2 regions of the Stenotrophomonas sp. YJH_SMC_58 genome follow, and region 2 is predicted to be linked to the other one. Evidence: riboswitches for the same ligand, from Rfam matches in the RefSeq annotation. Region 2 holds a riboswitch; the other holds the start of a gene.
The links. A riboswitch is a leader RNA that binds a small molecule or an ion and turns the genes downstream of it on or off. The one in region 2 is predicted to bind thiamine pyrophosphate.

Region 1: another riboswitch for thiamine pyrophosphate. It lies ahead of thiC (phosphomethylpyrimidine synthase ThiC); the one in region 2 lies ahead of AC5P68_RS13710 (TonB-dependent receptor).

Annotation. Positions count from the first base shown of each region.
Region 1 is NZ_JCAFSW010000001.1:442,222-447,293, forward strand. It holds gene AC5P68_RS01930 (ion channel) at 1-569, opposite strand, end outside; gene thiC (phosphomethylpyrimidine synthase ThiC) at 709-2,553, opposite strand; TPP riboswitch at 2,636-2,736, opposite strand; gene AC5P68_RS01940 (BCCT family transporter) at 2,957-4,534, shown strand.
Region 2 is NZ_JCAFSW010000010.1:629-5,700, reverse strand. It holds gene AC5P68_RS13725 (peptidoglycan-binding protein) at 1-595, shown strand, start outside; gene AC5P68_RS13720 (glycine zipper 2TM domain-containing protein) at 841-1,248, shown strand; gene AC5P68_RS13715 (phosphotransferase enzyme family protein) at 1,374-2,498, shown strand; TPP riboswitch at 2,542-2,637, shown strand; gene AC5P68_RS13710 (TonB-dependent receptor) at 2,708-4,897, shown strand; gene pnuC (nicotinamide riboside transporter PnuC) at 4,906-5,072, shown strand, end outside.

The DNA of each region.
Region 1 (5,072 bases), on a different contig from region 2:
GGGTGCAACGGCACGACGTCACTCAATCCAACTCCGGACAACAAGCTGAAGCTCAGATAAAGCAGCTCCATCCAACTGCGCTCGGGGCCAGCAGTCGCACCCTGGAAACTGCCTGGATACCACTGTTGGCACACCGCGAATGCAAAGGCGAACCCCCAGGCCAGCAGGGTGAAGGTTGCCCCGGCTGCGAACAGTTCGTCGCGTGTTACTCGATGGTCCTGCAGCATGTAGGCGATCAATGCCCCGGCCGTATAGAAGTACAGCAGGCTTTCCAGCAGCTGCGCGGTGGTCAGCAGCGCGCTGCGGTCCAGCAGGGCGCCAGCCAGCGAGAACACCACCGATGGAATGGCCAGCAGCAATGCCAGCCACGTGCCCAGCGGACTGCGCTGGACCACCCACAGCGCCAGGCCGAGTACCGCCATGCCGAACATGCCCAGCGCCGCCCGGCCAGCGGCGGTGTCATCGAGGGCGGGATACAGCAGTACCGCGATCAACTGGGCGGCCAGGAGCCAGGCCGAAGGATGGCGGCGGGCGATGGCCAGCCAGCGGGTGGTCGTGGCAACGGGCATGGCGTCCTTTCCCCTGGGCGATGCGCGGAGGATAGCCGGGCGCGGCGTGATGAACGGTAGTGCCGGCCATTGGCCAGCACTCCCCCCGGTCCCGTGCACGACGGAATGCCGGCCGGCGGCCGGCACTACCCGTTACCCGTCACCCCTGGCGGTAGACCTCGGCCCCGCCAGCACGGAACTCCTGCGACTTCTCCTTCATGCCGGCCTCGGCGTAGTCGCGCACGTCCTGGGTGATCTTCATCGAACAGAAGTGCGGTCCGCACATCGAGCAGAAGTGGGCCAGCTTGTGCGCGTCCTTCGGCAGCGTCTCGTCGTGGAATTCCTTGGCCTTTTCCGGATCCAGGCCCAGGTGGAACTGGTCCTCCCAGCGGAACTCGAAGCGCGCCTTGCTCAGCGCGTTGTCGCGTACCTGCGCGCCCGGATGACCCTTGGCCAGGTCGGCCGCGTGCGCGGCAATGCGGTAAGCCATGATGCCGTCGCGCACGTCCTGGCGGTTGGGCAGGCCCAGGTGCTCCTTCGGCGTCACGTAGCAGAGCATGGCCGTGCCAAACCAGCCGATCATCGCCGCGCCGATCGCACTGGTGATGTGGTCGTAGCCCGGCGCGATGTCGGTCGTCAGCGGCCCCAGCGTGTAGAACGGCGCTTCGCCGCATTCGCGCAGCTGCTTGTCCATGTTTTCCTTGATCAGCTGCATCGGCACGTGGCCGGGGCCTTCGATCATGGTCTGCACATCGTGTTTCCAGGCGATCTTCGTCAGTTCACCCAGCGTTTCCAGTTCGCCGAACTGCGCCGCGTCGTTGGCATCAGCGATGCAACCCGGGCGCAGCCCGTCGCCCAGCGAGAAGGTCACGTCGTAGGCCTTCATGATTTCGCAGATGTCTTCGAAATGCGTGTAGAGGAAGTTCTCCTTGTGATGCGCCAGGCACCACTTGGCCATGATCGAGCCGCCGCGGCTGACGATGCCGGTGACACGCTTGGCGGTAAGCGGCACGTAGCGCAGCAGCACGCCGGCGTGGATGGTGAAGTAGTCCACGCCCTGCTCGGCCTGCTCGATCAGGGTGTCACGGAAGATCTCCCAGGTCAGTGCCTCGGCGCGGCCGTCAACCTTCTCCAGGGCCTGGTAGATCGGCACGGTACCGATCGCCACCGGCGAGTTGCGGATGATCCATTCGCGCGTCTCGTGGATGTGCTTGCCGGTGGACAGGTCCATCACCGTGTCACCGCCCCAGCGGATCGCCCACACCAGCTTCTCCACTTCCTCGGCGATGCCGGAAGACACCGCGCTGTTGCCGATGTTGGCGTTGATCTTGGTCAGGAAATTGCGGCCGATGATCATCGGCTCGCTTTCCGGGTGGTTGATGTTGTTGGGCAGCACCGCACGGCCACGTGCAATCTCGTCGCGCACGAACTCCGGGGTGATGACTTTCTGGATCGACGCACCGAAGGCCTCGCCCGGGTGCTGCTGCAGCAGGCCCGCATCGCGGATCGCGTCCAGCCGCTGGTTCTCGCGGATGGCGACGAATTCCATTTCCGGCGTGATGATGCCGCGGCGCGCGTAATGCATCTGGGTGACGTTGGCACCGGCACGTGCACGGCGTGGCAGGCTGCGCGCGGGGAAACGCACCGCGTCAAGCTTCGGGTCATGCTCGCGATCGCGGCCGAACGAAGAACTCAGTCCTTCAAGCTGCTCGGTATCACCGCGCTCTTCCACCCAGCCGCGACGCAGTGCCGGCAAACCGGCGGACAGATCGATGCGCACCTCCGGGTCGGTGTACGGGCCCGACGTGTCGTAAACGGTCACCGGCGCATTCTCTTCGCCGCCGAACAACGTCGGCGTACGGGTCAGCGCGATCTCGCGCATCGGCACCTGCAGATCCGGGCGTGAACCAGGCACGTGGATCTTGCGCGAGCCGGGAATGGGCCGGGTCACGGATGCGGAGAGTTGCTGGGCCTGTTGCTGCAGGGCGGAGAGCTGTGCGTTCATCGGGCATCGTCCAGGAAGGTCAGGGACGAAGCGGCGGCGCACGGCACCCGCGCACGGACGGTCCTTGGGCGGAGTCCGGGCACGGCTGCATTGCAAAGCTTCCCTACGCCGGTATGAGCCGGATCAGGTTCCAAGGGACTGTCTCAACCGTGGCCACATGGCCCGGTACCCCCGCTTCTTGGTGCGCATTAGAGCATAGACCGCCCGCCTCCGGGACCAGGTCGCCATTCGTTAACGGAACCATGACGTCGCGTTCAGTAACGTGCACGCCATCGCGTCGCTGAGATCGATGCGTTCCCCGCCGCCTTCGCGGCCCCTGCCCGGTCCATGCTGCATGCCGCCGGCCCTTCGCCGCAAGCTCTGCTCGCTCCCCTCAATCCCCCTTGATCGGAGAAGCTCCTTCATGGTGTTTCGCGTTTCCATCGCACTGGTTCTGCTGCTGGTGCTGCTCGCCGGTATCGCCCCCGGCCCATTCAACACAGTGGTCCAGTCGATGCTGGCAGAAGTCATCCGCAGTGTCGGCTGGCTGTACCTGCTGGTGGTGTTCCTGGCGCTGGTGTTCCTGATGTACCTGGCGTTCGGCCGCTTCGGCAACCTGCGCATCGGCGGCGAGGACGCCGAACCCGAGTTCTCGCGTGCCAGCTGGATGTCGATGCTGTTCGCCGCCGGCATGGGCATCGGCCTGGTGTTCTGGGGTGCGGCCGAGCCCATCTCGCATTTCAGCAAGCCGCCGGAAGGGCTGGCACCCGAAAGCATGGACGCTGCCCGTGCTGCCATGCGCTACGTGTTCTTCCATTGGGGCCTGCACCCGTGGGCCATCTATGCGCTGATCGGCCTGGCAATGGCCTGGTTCCAATTCAACCGCAACGGCCGTGGCCAGATCAGCGACATGCTGCAACCGATCATCGGACGTCACCATCGTGGCTGGATCGGGCATGTGGTCAACATCTCCGCTGTCGTCGCCACTGCGGTTGGCGTGGCTACAGCACTGGGCTTCGGCACGGTGCAGATCGCAGCCGGCGTGGAACGCGTATTCGGCGTGCAGGCGGGCGTTCCGCTGCAGTTGACGATCATTGCGGTGGCCTTCGTTCTGTACATGGCGTCCACGCTCAGCGGCGTCGGCCGCGGCATGAAATGGCTGTCCAACTTCAACCTTGCACTGGCGGCGCTGCTGCTGGCGCTGGTGCTGGTACTCGGCCCGACTGGCGCGATCTTCAACACGTTCACCACGACGCTGGGCTCCTATCTCAACCAGCTGGTGACGATGAGCCTGCGCATGTCACCGTTCTCGTCCAGCACCTGGGTCGCGGACTGGACGATCTTCTACTGGGCCTGGTGGATTTCCTGGGCACCGTTCGTCGGTTCGTTCATCGCGCGCATCTCGCGCGGTCGCAGCGTTCGCGAGTTCGTGATCGGCGTGGTGCTGGCACCGACGCTGCTGGGCTTCTTCTGGTTCTCGGTGTTCGGTGGCACCGCGATCTGGATGCAGATCTTCGGCCAGGCCGACCTGCTGCAGGCACTGGGCAACGGCTATGAAACGGTGCTGTTCACTATGTTCGACAGCCTGCCGCTGCCGTTGCTGCTGTCGTGCATTGCGCTGGTGCTACTGATGATCTTCTTCGTGACCTCGGCTGATTCTGCGGTACTTGTGCTGGCCAGCATGTCCACGGACGACGCGGGCGAGCCATTGCGCAAGCACAAAGTGGCGTGGGGTGTCGGCATTGCGCTCGTGGCGGGTTCCTTGCTGTTGGCAGGGGGACTGGAGGCGCTGCAGGGCATGATCACCATCACTGCGCTGCCGTTCGCGCTGCTGATGCTTCTTGTGATGGTGTCGCTGTATCGGGTGCTGGACCAGGAGTACACCCGCGAGCGACGGCAGGCGCAGCGCCAGCGGCACATGATCGATGCGTGGATCGCACGCGAGATGGCGGCGCAGGAGGAGACGCAGGCCGAGGCAGCGCGCGCGCACGATCAGGATTGAGGGTTGTTTTGCAGCCTGCGGCTGCACCGCTTTTCTCAAGCAACGACAACAGCAACCTCAAAAGCAGCTCTGGGTTGCTGCTAGTTTGGCGGGGCGGTGTGGGCTGGCAGGACACGCCGTAAACCCATCCCTGGGGGCTCGATGGCGCCTTGCTCGTGTGCGCTGTCCTGCGCACATGGCAAGACCGGGGTTGGGCATCCTGCCCAACCCGCCCGAGGCATGCCTCGGGCCCATGGCGCCAACGGTCCTGCCAGCCCACGCCGCCCCACCCCCGACAGTTTCCGTGTGACGGTGGGTTTTCCACGCTATGCGTGGATGAGGTGTATCGGAAAACAAGAAGGGGTCGGATCCGTTTTCCTTCGGAAAACGGATCCGACCCCAACCCACAGCGCGCGGCTGTTGCTGTTGCCTTTGCTTTTGATCTTCTTCCTTTTCTTCCTGCGGTGGCGGCCACGGAAACTGTCAGGGGCCGGGCGGGTGGGCTGGGCGGGGGTGTCAGCCGCATGGATGCGGCTGCCAAGCCTCCAGGGACGGATTC
Region 2 (5,072 bases):
GGGCGCGCACAGCGAGGGCGTGCGCAAGGTGCAGGAGCAGCTGGGCCACCTCGGCTACGTCGGTGCCGACGGCAAGCCGCTGGTCGAGGATGGCCGCTTCGGCCGCAACACCGACGCGGCGGTGCGCCAGCTGCAGAAGGACAACGGCCTGGTGGCCGACGGCATTGTCGGGGCGAAGACGCTGGAGGCCATCAAGGAAGCCCGCGAGCGCCCGCTGCTGAACGACGAACGGCACCCGCGCAATCCGCTCTTCATCCAGGCCAGCAAGGGTCTGGAACTGTTGCCGGCCGGCACCTTCAAGGATCGCCACGCGCTGGAAAGCGCCGCGGCGGCCCTGACCAAGGAGGCGCATGCCGCCGGCCTGCAGCGCATCGACACGGTGGTGCCCAGCCCGAACGGTGAACGCCTGTTTGCCGTGCAGGGCACGATCGGTGACCCGGCGGCCAGCCGCGTGGCGGTGGAGGCCCGAGCCGCCAGCGAGCAGAGCATCGCGCTCAGCAGCGGTGCCGTGCAGGGCGCGCCTAACGTGCTGCACCAGCAGCAGGACGCCCAGCAGGAGCAGGCCCGGCAGGCACAGAAGGCGATGGGCGTCTAAGCCCGCAACGCCTTGGCAGAGAAGGGAGGGCCACGTCCGCGTGGCCTTTTCCCTTTCTGCCAGCTGAGCGGCCGAGGCCGCTTTCAGCCTTGCTTCATGCCGCCTGCCGCTAGATGAATGCGCAAGCCGCACGGTGGACCAGGCAATGTTCCGGCAATGTTGGAACGTCAGCGTGGTCTCCACGGCAGCCGGGGCGCCCGCGCCCTCCCTGCCCAGCGTGGCATGCACCTCACAGGAGAACGAACATGCTCAGTACTTCCACACTCAGCTTCCGTGGTCTGGCGATGGCCCTGGCACTGGTTGCCGGTGTCGCCGTGGTCAGCGATGCCAGCGCGATGTCGAGGAAGGACAAGCGCACCCTGGTCGGCGCCGTGGTCGGTGGCGTGGCCGGCAACCTGCTCTCCAACGGCGATCCCGCTGCCACCGTCGGCGGCGCCGTGGCCGGCGGCGCGATCGGCAACTTGACCACCTCCGACCGCCGCGACCGCCGTTACTACGACAATCGCCGTTACGACGACCGCTACGATCGCCGTTACGACCGTGGCTACTACCGCAGCGGCTACTACGACCGCGGTGATGACCGTCGCTGGCAGCGCGAGCGCTACTACGACAACCGCTACTACCACGACCGCGGTCGCCATCGCGGCTGGTAAGCAGCGCGGCATCTCCCATGCCGATGCACGGACGGGCGGGTCGATGACCCGCCCGTTTGCGTTGGCCGCGTGCATGGCGTTGAATGCGCAGCCTTGGATGTGACTTTCCCCACTGGGGCTGCGGCATGACTTCTTCCTCCCACCGCGTGCAGGGCCTCAACAACGACGAGGTCGCTGCCGACTGGCCACCGATCAGCGCGGCGGACATCGCGTGGCTGCGCCAGCACTACCCGCAGCTGGACGAGCGCAGCGAACCGCGCTGGCACAGCCCGCGGCCGCTGTCGGCTGCCGCCATCGTCAACGGCGTGGAAGGCGCGGTGTTCATCAAGCGCCACCACCACAGCGTGCGCAGCACGGCCTGCCTGGAAGAAGAGCATCGCTTCATCGCCCATCTCGCCGCAGCGGGCGTACCGGTGGTGCAGGTGCTGCCAGCGGCCGATGGCCACACTGCGGCCGAACATGGCGAATGGACGTTCGAGCTGCATGCGATCGGCGTCGGCGAGGACCTGTACCGCGACGCCGTGTCGTGGTCGCTGCTGACCGATGTCGCGCAGGCCCGCGAAGCCGGGCGCACACTCGCGCAGCTGCACCGGGCCGCCGCCAGCTACCACGCGCCCCAACGCAGCACCCATGTGCTGGTCGCGCGCGACGATCTGATCCGTGCTGACGATCCGATCGCGGCCATCAAGGCAGGGCTGCACGAGCGTCCCGGGCTGGCCCGCTATCTCGCGCGCATTCCATGGGAAGCGCAGTTGCAGCGCGACGTGCTGCCGTGGCATGCCGGCCTGGCCGAGCGCCTGCGCGATGAGCCACGGTTGTGGGCGCACAACGACTGGCACGTTTCCAACCTGCTGTGGCGCGATGGGCAGATCAGTACCGTGCTGGATTTCGGCCTGGCCTCGCCCACCAGTGCGCTGTTCGACCTCGCCACGGCGATCGAGCGCAACGCGGTGGCGTGGCTGGAACTGGAGCGCGGCATGGAGGCGGTGCGCATCGATATTGCGCTGGCCCTGCTCGACGGCTACCGCCAGGTGCTTCCGCTGTCGGCGGCACGCGTGCACCTGCTGGCCGACCTGCTGCCGATGGTGCATTTCGACTTCGCACTATCCGAAGTGGAGTATTTCGAGGGCGTCACCGGCTCGACCGCCAATGCCGATGTGGCGTGGCAGCCCTTCATGCTCGGCCATCCGGCGTGGTTCCATACCGCCCCGGGGCAGGCACTGCTCAACGCGCTGCACGCGGCAGCCTGAAGGACGCCGGCTCGCAAATCCGTACCATTTGTAGTGAAATGGTCACCTGAAGCGGGGGTGCCTGGATCTGCCAGGCTGAGAGAGTCCCTTGGAACCTGATCCGGTTTGCACCGGCGTAGGGAGCTTTGAGCCGCAGCCACACCCCCGTCATGGGCCGGTGCACCTGCGCGCCGTCGCTTCGTCTCCCTTGTTGTCCGAAGACGAACCGAATGAACCGCTGCCTGCGCCCCACCCTGCTCTGCCTCGCCCTCTGCGCCGCGCTGCCGCTGCACGCCAGCGAGGCCGAAACGTCCCCCGATGCGGCTGCCACCGGCGCCGAGCGCTCGCCGACCGAACTGGCGGCGGTGCGCGTGCAGGCCGGCAAACCGAAGGCCGATACCTCGCGCGTGAATGCCTTCGGTGGCGGCAGCTGGAAGGACACGCCCGCGTCGATGAACGTGCTCGAGCGCGATTACCTCGACGGTCGCCAGGTACGTTCGCTGTCCGAGCTGGCCAGCAACGATGCCTCGCTGGGTGATGCCTACGCGCCGGTGGGCTACTACCAGAACATCGCCATCCGAGGCTTCGCACTGGACGCGGCCACCGGCTACCGCTTCAACGGGCTGTCCATCGCCGGCGAACAACGCCTGGCGCTGGAGAACGTGCAGTCGGTGGAGATCCTCAAGGGTGAAGCCGGCCTGGCGGCAGGCGTGATGGCGCCGGGCGGAATCATCAATTACATCGGCAAGCGCCCGGCGGAAGTGCGCACCGCCACGCTCGGCACCGATTCGGAAGGCTCGCGCTACGTTGCCGTCGATGTCGGCCACTGGATCACCCCGCGCTTCGGCGTCCGCCTGAATGCCGCATGGGATTCCAGCAATTCCTACGTCGAGCACGCCGATGGCCGCCGCAACTTCTACTCGCTGGCCGCCGACTGGCTGATCGGCGAGCGCGGCAAGCTGGAAGTGGATGCCAACTACCAGACCAGCTCGCAGCGCTCGGTGTCCGGCTACCAGCTGCTGGGCGCGCGTGACCTGCCGCGCGGTGTCGACCGCGAGCATCTGCTCGGCTACCAGCCGTGGCAGCGCCCGGTGGATATCGCCAGCACCAACATCACCGCGCTGCATACCTACGACTTCAACGACGCCTGGCAATCACGTGTATCGGTCGGCCACAGCCGTTCGGTGATCGATGACAACGTCGCCTTCGCCTACGGCTGCTACTACGCCGCGCAATGTGCCGATGGCAGCGTGCCAGGCAACTACTTCGCACCCAACGGCGACTATGACATCTACGACTACCGCAGCCCGGACGACACCCGCCGCAACCAGCAGGCCCGTGCCGAACTGCGCGGCCGCTTCGAGACCGGCAGCGTCGGTCACCACCTGACCGTCGGCGCCGACTACTTCCGCCGCACCGTGGACAAGCGCCCGAGCGTCAACGAGTACGTCGGTACCAGCAACATCCACGAGGCACCGGTGCCGGTGTTCGCGCCATCGCCGAAGATGCCGGGCCCATCCGCACGTCGCCTGGACAGCCGCCAGACCGCGTTCTTCGCGCTGGACCGGGTGAGCTTCGGTGACGACTGGCAGTGGCTGGCCGGTGGCCGCTTCGTGCGCCTCGATGAGCGCGCCTACGACAAGCGTGGCACCCCGCAGCGGCACAGCCGCCTGTCGCGCTTCCTGCCGCAGACCGCGGTGGTGTGGAAGGCCACCGACCAGCTCAATGCCTATGCCAGCTACGTGCGCGGCATTTCGCTGGGCCAGGAAGCGCCGTTCTGGACCAGCAACGCCGACACCTTCCTGCCGTCGGTGCAGTCGCGGCAGCTGGAAGTGGGCGTGAAGTACGTGCCGGTCGAAGCGCTGACCCTGGGCGCGGCCGTGTTCCGCATTTCGCAGCCGTACCAGTACGCCAAGCCGGACAGCAGCGACGTCGGCTACACCTTCGTCGAGGAAGGCACGCAGACCCACACCGGCCTGGAGCTGACCGCCAACGGCCAGCTGACCGATGCGCTGCAGATCGTGGCCAGCGCCAGCGTGCTGCAGGCGCGCGCGCGCGACACCGGCACGCCAGCCTATGAAGGCCATCAGCTGGTGAACGTGCCGAAGGTACGCGCCAGCGTGCACCTGGCCTACGCGCTGCCGTTCGTGCAGGGCCTGGACGTGACCGGCGGCTGGCGCTATGCCGGTGCCAACGTGGCACGTGTCGACGGCGGCGTGCGCGCACCGGACTATTCAGTGTTCGACGCTGGCCTGCGTTTCCAGCATCGCCTGCGCGAGCGCACAGTGACCTGGAACCTGTCGGTGGACAACGTGTTCAACCGCTTCTACTGGCGCGATACCGGCAGCAGCGGCGGTGACTACTACCTGTTCCCCGGCGCACCGCGACAGGCCCGCCTGTCGGTGACGTTCGCGCTGTGAGCGGCGTGATGCTCGAGTGGACCTCCGCACTGTGCAGCATCCTCGGCGTCTGGCTGATGGCCCGGCGCCGGCTGGCGGCGTGGCCGGTGGGCCTGCTGTCGGTGGCGCTGTATGGCCTGGTGTTCGCCGAGGCCAAGCTGTACTCGGACACCCTGCTGCAGATCGCCTTCGGTGG